3 regions of the Bradyrhizobium zhanjiangense genome follow, and region 2 is predicted to be linked to each of the others. Evidence: riboswitches for the same ligand, from Rfam matches in the RefSeq annotation. Region 2 holds a riboswitch; each other region holds the start of a gene.
What was found. Region 2 has a riboswitch for cobalamin ahead of XH85_RS30605 (DUF1636 family protein). Riboswitches for the same ligand answer to the same signal wherever they lie in the genome.
Positions count from the first base shown of each region.

Region 1: another riboswitch for cobalamin. It lies ahead of XH85_RS22705 (TonB-dependent receptor); the one in region 2 lies ahead of XH85_RS30605 (DUF1636 family protein).
Region 3: another riboswitch for cobalamin. It lies ahead of metE (5-methyltetrahydropteroyltriglutamate--homocysteine S-methyltransferase); the one in region 2 lies ahead of XH85_RS30605 (DUF1636 family protein).

Region 1 is NZ_CP022221.1:4,751,899-4,755,174, reverse strand. It holds gene XH85_RS22705 (TonB-dependent receptor) at 1-1,903, opposite strand, end outside; cobalamin riboswitch at 2,104-2,318, opposite strand; gene XH85_RS22695 (hypothetical protein) at 2,798-3,007, opposite strand; gene XH85_RS45270 (hypothetical protein) at 3,158-3,276, opposite strand, start outside.
Region 2 is NZ_CP022221.1:6,357,012-6,360,287, forward strand. It holds gene cobW (cobalamin biosynthesis protein CobW) at 1-936, opposite strand, end outside; gene XH85_RS30605 (DUF1636 family protein) at 933-1,307, opposite strand; cobalamin riboswitch at 1,402-1,621, opposite strand; gene cobO (cob(I)yrinic acid a,c-diamide adenosyltransferase) at 1,661-2,296, shown strand; gene XH85_RS30615 (cobyric acid synthase) at 2,309-3,276, shown strand, end outside.
Region 3 is NZ_CP022221.1:2,883,222-2,886,497, forward strand. It holds gene XH85_RS13390 (nodulate formation efficiency C protein) at 1-122, opposite strand, end outside; cobalamin riboswitch at 1,138-1,340, shown strand; gene metE (5-methyltetrahydropteroyltriglutamate--homocysteine S-methyltransferase) at 1,444-3,276, shown strand, end outside.

The sequences.
Region 1 (3,276 bases), 1.6 Mb from region 2:
GCGCGGTGGCGTCGAGCACCACATAGTTCTGCCAGATGTTCCAAGTGACACCCACACTCGCGGTGTAGCGCGAGACCAGCGGCACATCATTGCCGGCCCAGACGCCCTCTCGGAAGACAGCCCTCGTATAAGCCATGCCGGCGCGCAAGAGCAGCGCGTCGTTGACGCGATAGGAGACACTGGTCTCCGAGCCGTAACGGCGGGTCGGATCGAGATTGGTATTGTAGAACAGGATTGGATTGAAATGGATCTCGTTGGTGAGGTCCATCAGATAGAGACTGCTCTGCATCTGAAGACCGCCTCCCTTGATACGCAGCCCAGCCTCGACATCCTGCGAGGTCTGGGTCTTGAGCAGGAACGTTTGCGGCAGTGGATTGAAGAAGGGATCGAATGAGGGTCCTGACGACACCCGCTCGTCGACGTCAGGCGTGCGAAACGCCCGCGCGGCGCGGCCGAACAGCGAGACCATGTCGTTGAGGCGATGCTCGGCACCGAGGTGCAGCGCATATTGGGTCTCGTCGCTCCTGAGCGGGAGCGCGCCGATGTCGGCGTTGAACGGAGCTGCCGGATCAAAATTGTCACGTGCCGACAGACTGATGGTCTGCACCCGCGCGCCATAGGAAACGTCGGTCGTAGGCGTCACACCCAATGTGTGCTGAAAATAGCCCGCAACGGTCTGCTGCCTGAGGTCGTAATTGTGCCAGGCGGCGAGACCCTGGCCGGCGCCGCGGTTCTGCTGAAAGCTCGCATCGTAATAGTCGATGCCGGTCAAGAGCTGGGACGGCATTCCGAGCAGGAGGCTCTTCACGCTGAGCCGCGGCGTGATCGACCATGTCGTCAGATCAGCGTCGACATAGGTCGAGGTGAAAAAGGCGGGCACGGGCGTCGGACTGGAGAAGAAAGCACTCTGCTGCCTCTTGTCGCGCAGGCCGCCGTCGACGATGAGATCGACGTCGTTCACCAGGGTTTTTGTGAAGCCCGCTGTCGCGCCAAAACCTTGCTGGTTGGCATAGTTGAAGGGCGTGCTGGTCCCCTTCCGGTTGGTCGCGAGCTCGTCGAGGCCGATCGAGGGATCGACGGTGCGGCCGCCCGGCAGTCGCAGCTCCTGATTGTCGCCGGTCACGGTCAGGAACGCAGTCAACCCCGGCGTCGTGTAGTTCAGATTGCCGACGCCGTTCTCCTGGGAATAACGATTGTTGTCACGATAGCCATCGGTCTTGACGGTGTTGCCGTAAAACGAGGTCGACCACGGACCGGAATTGAGCCACGTCGAGACGTTGGCGAGCCTGGTGTTGAACGAGCCGAAGCCGGCCTCGATGCCCGCGGCCATGGGTGGTCCGCCGACGCCGTTCTTGGTGACGATGTTGATGACGCCGCCGACCGCGTTGTCCCCATAGAGCACCGCACCGGAATTGCCGCGCGTGATCTCGATGCGCTCGATGGAATTGAGCGGGATGGTGGCAAGGTCCACCTGCGCCATGTCGATGTCGTTCAGCCGCCGTCCGTTGACCAGCACCAGCGTGTTGGCGGTTGCGAACGCGCCGAAGCCGCGCAGGTCGACACCGGTCTTGGCGCCGATCGGACCGCCATAGAACGTCGTGATCTGGGCGCCCGGTACTTGCGTCGAGATGATCTCGGCAAGCGTCTGCGACGGCGAATGGGCGATGTCCGCGGCCGTGATGACGGTCGTGGCGGCGCCGACGATGCCTCCATTGTTGCTGGCCGCCTCACCGCCAAAGCCGGCCGAGCCGGTCCCTGTCGGCGCGCCGTTCGGCGTCGCACGGCGTCTCCCCATGTCGCCATCGCTGCTCGCCCTGGCACGCGTGCGGTTCTGATCGTCGGCCCTGGTCACTTCGACCGGCGGCAACTGCTCGGCGGCAGTCTGGGCGCGGACGCCCCTCATATTGAGGACAAGAACGGGAATGATGAAGCTGGACGCCAGCCAGGCCGTGCGACGGCACCGGATTGCGGCGGAAACGGAAGACATGCGAACAAAACCTCGGCAGGACATCAGTGGCACGTCACAGCGAACGAGGTTTCACGACGGAGCGATCAATCGCTCCGGTGAAGCTAATGTCTGTACTCCCCGACCGACATCTTCGCGTGTGACCACGGCTGACGGCAGGTCTCCTGGCTCGCGGGTCGTTACCTCTCCGTCGCCTTCCCAGGACCGAGATTCCCAGTGGCATAGGACGAGAGATTCGCCGCTTACAGTTGCGGGGGCAGCCATGGCATTGAGAAGATCCCGGCGTTGGGAAAATCTCGCACCACGTTCCCTTTTGATCTCCGTGAGGAGAACCGTCGCGGATCTTTTACGAGTCGTGCAGCCCGGGAGTCAATCGGCTGGTTGCATCTGGCAGCGACCACTCGCCGCTGCCGGTGCGTCCCGCAAGCAGAGGCCCGGCAGCTACGTCCGCCCTCGCGGGCGCTGGGCCTGCGCCCAAGCGATGGCGACGTCGCGTGGCGGAACATCGATGCGCTTGATCGGCGTCAGTTCGCCGGAGGCAGAGACAATCGCGGTCTCCTCGCGGCGGCAGCGCCGACACACGAAACGGACCTCACGCGGGAATGCCGACCAGCTTGAACGTTTGACGTTGGCAGCCATCGGCCATGCGTCGCAATGCGAGCACGACACTAGGAACCGGCCGGGATCGAGCATACCCATTCAATCGGACTCCACGCGTCCTGCCCGCCTCCTTCAATGATTAATCCAAGTGAATCGTTCCGGTGCCTGGGCACCGCCGACGGCCTCCTGTCTTTTGGCGCGCCGGCGATTTTGGCCACAAGCATCAAGAACTCAGCGAGCCCCCTTGAGGGTGCAGGAGGTCGTGCAGGTGACCGTGGTGCCGTGATCGCATGACTTGCAGGCGCTGACGCACTGGTTCATGTCGCGAGGATTGTAGCTGTAGTTTCGCATCGGGCAGGTCGACGTCGAGCCGGTGATGTCCTGCTCCTGATCGCAGGCAGCCGTCATGAGCGCGAATATGATCACTGCAACGAGACGCATGGGATTGCCCGTCAAACATGGCAAGTGACACTCGCGAGGCGCTGCATTGCAACGAACCCCGGCCTTCCCACTACGAGCCATCGCCAATCAGCGACGCCCGCATGCGCCTGAGAATGCGCGCCAAATGTTAAGAACGGATTGCAGTCGGCCTCAAGCAGCAGCGCTGGTCGCGATCGCCTGCCGCATATCCACCGCCAGCTGGCGGTACTGCTCGGCGAGCTTCAGATAGAACTCGCGCTTGGTGCTGTCGGTGGCGAGCTTGGCAATCA
Region 2 (3,276 bases):
GTCGAACTGGTGTCGCACGCGCTCGCCGACCGCTTGCAGCAACAGGCGCATCGGCTTGCCCGCGACCGCGATATAGCCCTTGGCACGCAGCACGTTCTGCTCGCGTGCCAGGCGCTGGATGGAGGCGACCAGCGCATCGACATTAGACACTTCCGGAAGATCGATCACGACCGAGGCAAAATCGTCGTGCTCATGCTCCTCCTCGCCGTCATGATGCGAGGGGCGCGCGGCAAGATCGTTTTCGGCGGCAGCGCCGAGACCGAGAATGACGCGCGCATCGATCGCGCCGTCGGTGACGGGCAACATCGGCACGCGGCGCGGCATCTCGGCCGTGATCGCCGCCTTGGCCGCTTCGATACCCGTGGCGCCCGCAAGATCGGCCTTGGTCAACAGCACGATGTCGGCACAGGCGATCTGGTCCTCGAACACTTCCGACAGCGGCGTCTCGTGATCGAGGTTTTCGTCGGCCGCGCGCTGCGCTTCGACCGCAGCGGGATCCGGCGCGAAGCGGCCAGCAGCGACGGCTTCGGCATCGGCCAGCGCGATCACACCGTCGACCGTGATGCGCGAGCGGATCTCCGGCCAATCGAACGCCTTCAGCAGCGGCTTTGGCAGCGCCAAGCCCGAGGTCTCGATCAGGATGTGATCGGGCCGCACTGGGCGCGCCAAGAGCTGCTCCATGGTCGGAATGAAATCGTCGGCGACGGTGCAGCAGATGCAGCCATTGGCGAGCTCGACGATGTTCTCCTCCGGGCAATTGGCGTCGGCGCACGACTTCAGGATCTCGCCATCGACACCCTCGCTGCCGAACTCGTTGACGAGCACGGCGAGCTTCTTCCCGCCCGCATTGGCAAGCAGATGCTGGATCAGTGTCGTCTTACCGGAGCCGAGGAAACCGGTGACCACCGTAACCGGGACTTTTGCGAGCGAATTCATTCGGCGGCCTCCGGCACGACGGCGATGGGGGGAATGCGCGCAAGCGATTGCTTGCGGAAGATTTCGGGACGGCTGCGCCAGGGCACGAGGCCGTCGGGCGCGGCCGCATAGGCCGCAGCGCCCGCGATCACGTCGCGCGCATTCGCATCCGACAGGCGGCCATAGACGTAGGACCAGCGGCCGGGCGCGCTGAGCGCGACTGAGCAGCCCTGGCTGCAGGCGGACAGGCATTCAACGGGAACCACGCTGACGCCATCGGGCACGCCGGCGTCCAGGATCGCGCCATGCAGCCGCTTGCCTGGCGTCGTCTCGCCCTGGCCAAGTGTCTCGCCGGCACGGCAGGTAATGCAGACGTGAAGTGTGACCGTCATCGCCTCTTCCAGAATAAACAGCGGGAGGCGAAGAGGCGCACGAACCACTTTTCAGGGGCCCGTTTCCCCGTCGCGGAACACCCCGTCCGCCGGTCCAAAATCGTCCGCGCTGGCAGGTCTCCCGGCTTGCGGAGCAGGGTCTTGCCCTTCGATCCCCGCCTTCCCGATCCCCTGGGGGATCAGTGGCTTCGGGCATCTCTCCGGTCACGGTCGCGGGGGCGGCTGCATTTTGGACCCAAATCTTGCCGATTCGGACCCTATCGCATTCCCTCTTCGCCTGTCATAGGACAGGAACCAACGCGGGCCCACCATTTGCCGCTGGCCGCCACTTGTCAAGCCGAAGGACTGGTACGATGACGCCTGAACCGGAGACCCAAACGGGCGAGGAAACCGACGCCCGGCACGCTGCGAAAATGGCGAAGAAGAAGGCCGCCCGCGACAAGATCATGGCGACCAAGAGCGGCGAAAAAGGCCTCATCATCGTCCACACCGGCGCCGGCAAGGGCAAGTCGTCCTCCGCCTTCGGCATGATCGTCCGCTGCGTCGCCCATGGCTTCCCCTGCGCGGTGGTGCAGTTCATCAAAGGCGCCTGGGACACCGGCGAGCGGCGCCTGCTCACCGGTCATTTCGGCGATCTCTGCCAGTTCCACGCCATGGGCGAAGGTTTCACCTGGGAGACGCAGGACCGCGCCCGCGACATCGCCGCCGCGCGCGCCGGCTGGGAGAAGGCCAAGGAGCTGATATCAGATTCCAATCTGCGCATGGTCGTGCTCGATGAGATCAACATCGCGCTGCGCTACGACTATCTCGATATCGCCGAGGTCGTCGAATTCCTCACCACGCAGAAGCCGCCGATGACGCATGTCGTGCTCACCGGACGCAACGCCAAGGACGAGCTGATCGAGATCGCCGACCTCGTCACCGAGATGACGCTGGTCAAGCATCCCTTCCGCTCCGGCATCAAGGCGCAGGCCGGCGTCGAATTCTGAGACGATCTCGCTATGGCGCGCGCGCTGATGATCCAAGGGGCCGGCTCGGACGTGGGCAAGTCGCTCATCGTTGCCGGCCTGGTGCGCGCCTTCACGCGCAGTGGCCTGCGCGTGCTGCCGTTCAAGCCGCAGAACATGTCGAACAATGCGGCCGTCACCGTCGATGGCGGCGAGATCGGCCGCGCCCAGGCGCTCCAAGCGCTCGCCGCCGGCGTCGAGCCGCACACCGACATGAACCCGGTGCTGCTGAAGCCGGAGACCGATGTCGGCGCGCAAGTTATCGTCCACGGCAAGCGCATCGCAACCGCCCGTGCACGTGACTATGCCGCGATGAAGCCCTCGCTGATGAGTGCCGTGCTGGAGAGCTTTGAGCGGCTGAAGGCACGCTCTGATCTGGTGCTGGTGGAAGGCGCCGGCAGCCCGGCCGAGGTGAACCTGCGCAAGGCCGACATCGCCAATATGGGCTTTGCGCGCAAGGCCGACGTGCCGGTGGTGCTGGTCGGCGACATCGACCGCGGCGGCGTCATCGCGCAGCTCGTCGGCATCAAGACGGTGATCGACCCCGATGATGCCGCGATGATCCAGGGTTTTGTCATCAACAAATTCCGCGGCGATCCCACGCTGTTCGATGACGGCTACAAGCTGATCGAAGCGAGGACTGCGTGGCGCGGTCTCGGCGTGCTGCCCTGGTTCGCACGCGCCGGCGAGCTGCCGGCAGAGGATGCGCTGGGCCTGCGCGATGCGCGAAAGCCGGGCCAATGCAAGATCGCCTGTCTCGCGTTATCGCGGATCGCCAATTTCGACGATCTCGATCCGCTCAAGCTCGAACCGGGCGTCGATCTCGTCATGGTGCGTCCGGGCGAAGCGATTCCTGGCGATGTCAGGCTCGTCATCATCCCCGGCTCAAAATCCACCCGCGGCGATCTCGCCTTTTTGCGGGCGCAGGGCTGGGACATCGATCTGCTCGCACATCACCGCCG
Region 3 (3,276 bases), 3.5 Mb from region 2:
TTTTCGATAGGGGGGCTGTCGTTGGCGCGAACAGTGTTGCTCGTCGCAGCCAGCCCGGCCAGGCAGATCAGGGATCGACCGAGCCAAAGCCATAGCGCGCGTCTTCCTGACGTTTTCTTCATAACCGTCGGCCTATTCGGTCTCATCCACACGTCATTCCAGAGCGGGCAACCTTCAACCTGTTATGCGCGAGCGCAAGAAGTTAGCGGCGACGCGACGGGGCGACCACTGGTTTCCCGTGCGAGCAGGCGCTCCCCTCTATGTCACGCGCCGCTAACTTCACTGCCACCGACAGCCTCAATTTGCTGTGCTGGACATGCCCAGCAGGAGGACTGGGCATGCAGAGGACGTGCATTCTTCGTGCCAGATAATAGACGGCAATTCGCACCGGTTTTGTGTCCTCTTTGTCGACTTTCCGACTGGCGCATGTCTCGATGTTTCCGTTCAACCTCTCCAGCGCGGCTTATGCATCCCCGTCACGCACCGGATGTTCGACGGCACAGCGGAACGCCTCGGTGCCAAGTTCCTGATGAGAAGTGGCAGCCCGTTTGCCGTCATTGAACCGTGTCGTTCGGTTATCGTTGCCGGAATGTGGGCTTTCGATCTCTGCCGTGGCTTCGGGCACTTTCGGCCAAGGGGCCATGGCGCGCCCTTTCGCGACGTGCGGCGCTCCGGAAGTCGAGAACAGCCTCAGTCGGGCGCGCTTTGTACTCGATGGCGAACGACGCCAAGCCGATCTTCGCCGAGCATTTGGGGTGTGGCTAGCACCGCAAATCAAACGTGCTGCCCGGGTATGTTGCTGGCTTATCCAGATGTCTTGGGCCTATTCAACACGGATCCTGTTGGTCGAGAAGGTGGCTGGATGGCGCACGTGCTCGAAAAACCGCTGGGAAGCTGGGACGGGCGACAATGCGTTCTGCCCTCGAGGCAGCAGTCCCGACCGCGCAAGCCGCATTTGTCCGTTCCACCGATCTGGCGTGCACCCCGCGGGCAGCTGCGATGCTCATTGCGATATCGCTGATTGGAGAGCGCTTCTACATCATCTCAATGATAGAGATGCACGGTCATTCGCGTAGCAGATGTCGCAGCATCAGCTTGAGACAGAATCTGGGAGGTTGACGGAAGACTTCTCTTGCCGATAATCCAGGTCGTCGAGGTTCTCCGGTTTCCATTTGATCCGGAGCTAAGAGGGAAGCCGGTGAAAATGCCGGCGCTGCCCCCGCAACTGTGAGCGGCGAGCCGCTGTCCAACGATGTCACTGAAGCCTGCGCGGCTTCGGGAAGGCCGGACAGCAGCGATGACCCGCGAGCCAGGAGACCTGCCCCGACAAAATATTCGTCCACGGGCGGGGTGTCCCGGTGGTGCGCCAAGCAGCCGTCGCACCGCGCGACTTCCCCTGCCTGCGTCCGCCATGGCCTTTGCTCCCAACATGGGGTTAACGCTATGTCTCTTCTCTCCCTTCCTGTTGCCACGCTCGGAACGCCACGCATCGGTCCAAGGCGCGAGCTCAAACTCGCTCTAGAAAGCTACTGGGCCGGAAAAAGCAGCGAACAGCAGTTGCTCGAGGACGCAGCTGGCCTGCGTGCCGCGAACTGGGCTCGTCAGAAATCTATCGGCGTCACGGTCATTCCATCGAACGATTTCTCGCTGTATGACCAGGTGCTCGACACAAGTGTCATGGTTGGCGCCATCCCGGAGATCTACGCCTCGAAAGACGAATCCGTTTCGCTCAAGACATACTTCGCCATGGCCCGCGGTTCACAATGCGACGACCAGGAAGCGAGTTGCGGTCACGGACCGCGCGGATTTGGCGCACCCGCGCAGGAGATGACCAAGTGGTTCGACACCAACTACCACTACATGGTCCCCGAGTTTCACAGGGGACAGACTTTCAGGCTATGCTCTCGCAAGCCGATCGAGGAGTATGAGGAAGCCAAGGCCCTTGGCTTTCAGACCCGCCCTGTCCTGATCGGGCCGGTCACATTCCTAAAGCTCGGCAAGAGTCCCGATCCCACGTTCCAGCCACTCTCACTGCTGGATGAACTGATACCCGCGTATATCGAGGTTCTGCAGGAATTGGCCAAACGTGGGGCAAATTGGGTTCAGTTCGACGAGCCCTGCCTGATTCTCGATCTGGAGGAGGGGGCGCGAAAATCTTTGCGACATGCCTATGACCGGCTCGCCAAGGAGGGGCCGGCCATCAAGATCATGGTTGCCAGTTATTTCGGAGACCTCGGCGACAATCTCGACACCGCCTTGAGCCTGCCAGTTGCCGGGCTGCACCTCGATCTGGTTCGAGCGCCACAGTTGTTGCACCAGATTATCGCTGGCGGCCGAAGTGATCTCGTCATGTCGCTCGGTGTCGTCGACGGTCGGAATGTATGGCGGTCGAATTTGTCGTCGCTGCGCCAGCAGCTCGAACCCGCGATTGCGAAGCTTGGCAAGGATCGTGTACAGATTGCCCCATCCTGCTCGCTGCTTCATGTGCCGGTCGATGTTGAACTCGAGACCGGTCTCGCTTCCGACGTCAAGAGCTGGCTTGCTTTCTCGGTCCAGAAGATGCGGGAGCTTGCGATCCTAGCGCGGGCACTTGCGGGCGACCAGAATGTTGCGCTAGCTCTTGCCGAGTCGGAACGTGCCGCGACTGTCCGCCGGTCTTCGCCGAAAATCCGTGATGCCAATGTCGCTGTCCGGATGACAGCGATCGACCAGACCATGCGTCGGCGCGCGAGCCCATTTGCCCGTCGTGCCGAGATCCAAAGAAATCGTTTCGGACTACCGGCTTTTCCAACCACGACGATCGGGTCGTTTCCGCAGACCACAGAGGTCCGGAATGCCCGTGCGGCGTATGCGCGAGGCGCGATAAGCGACGAGCAATACGACAGGTTCCTCAAGGAGGAGACTGCGCGCGCCGTACGTTGGCAGGAGGACATCGGTCTTGACGTCCTCGTGCATGGCGAGTTCGAGCGCAATGACATGGTGCAGTACTTCGGCGAGCAACTCGCCGGCTTCGCATTTACCAGGAACGGATGGGTGCAGTCGTACGGCTCGCGCTGCGTCAGGCCACCGATCCTGTTTGGCGATGTAGTGCGGTCGAAGCCTATCACCGTGGACTGGTGGCGCTACGCGCAATCACTAACGAAGAAGCCGATGAAGGCGATGTTGACGGGACCGGTGACGATCTTGAACTGGTCCTTTGTTCGCGATGATATTCCCAGAAGCGAGGTCTGCCGCCAGATTGCGCTCGCGATCCGAGACGAAGTCCGCGATCTCGAG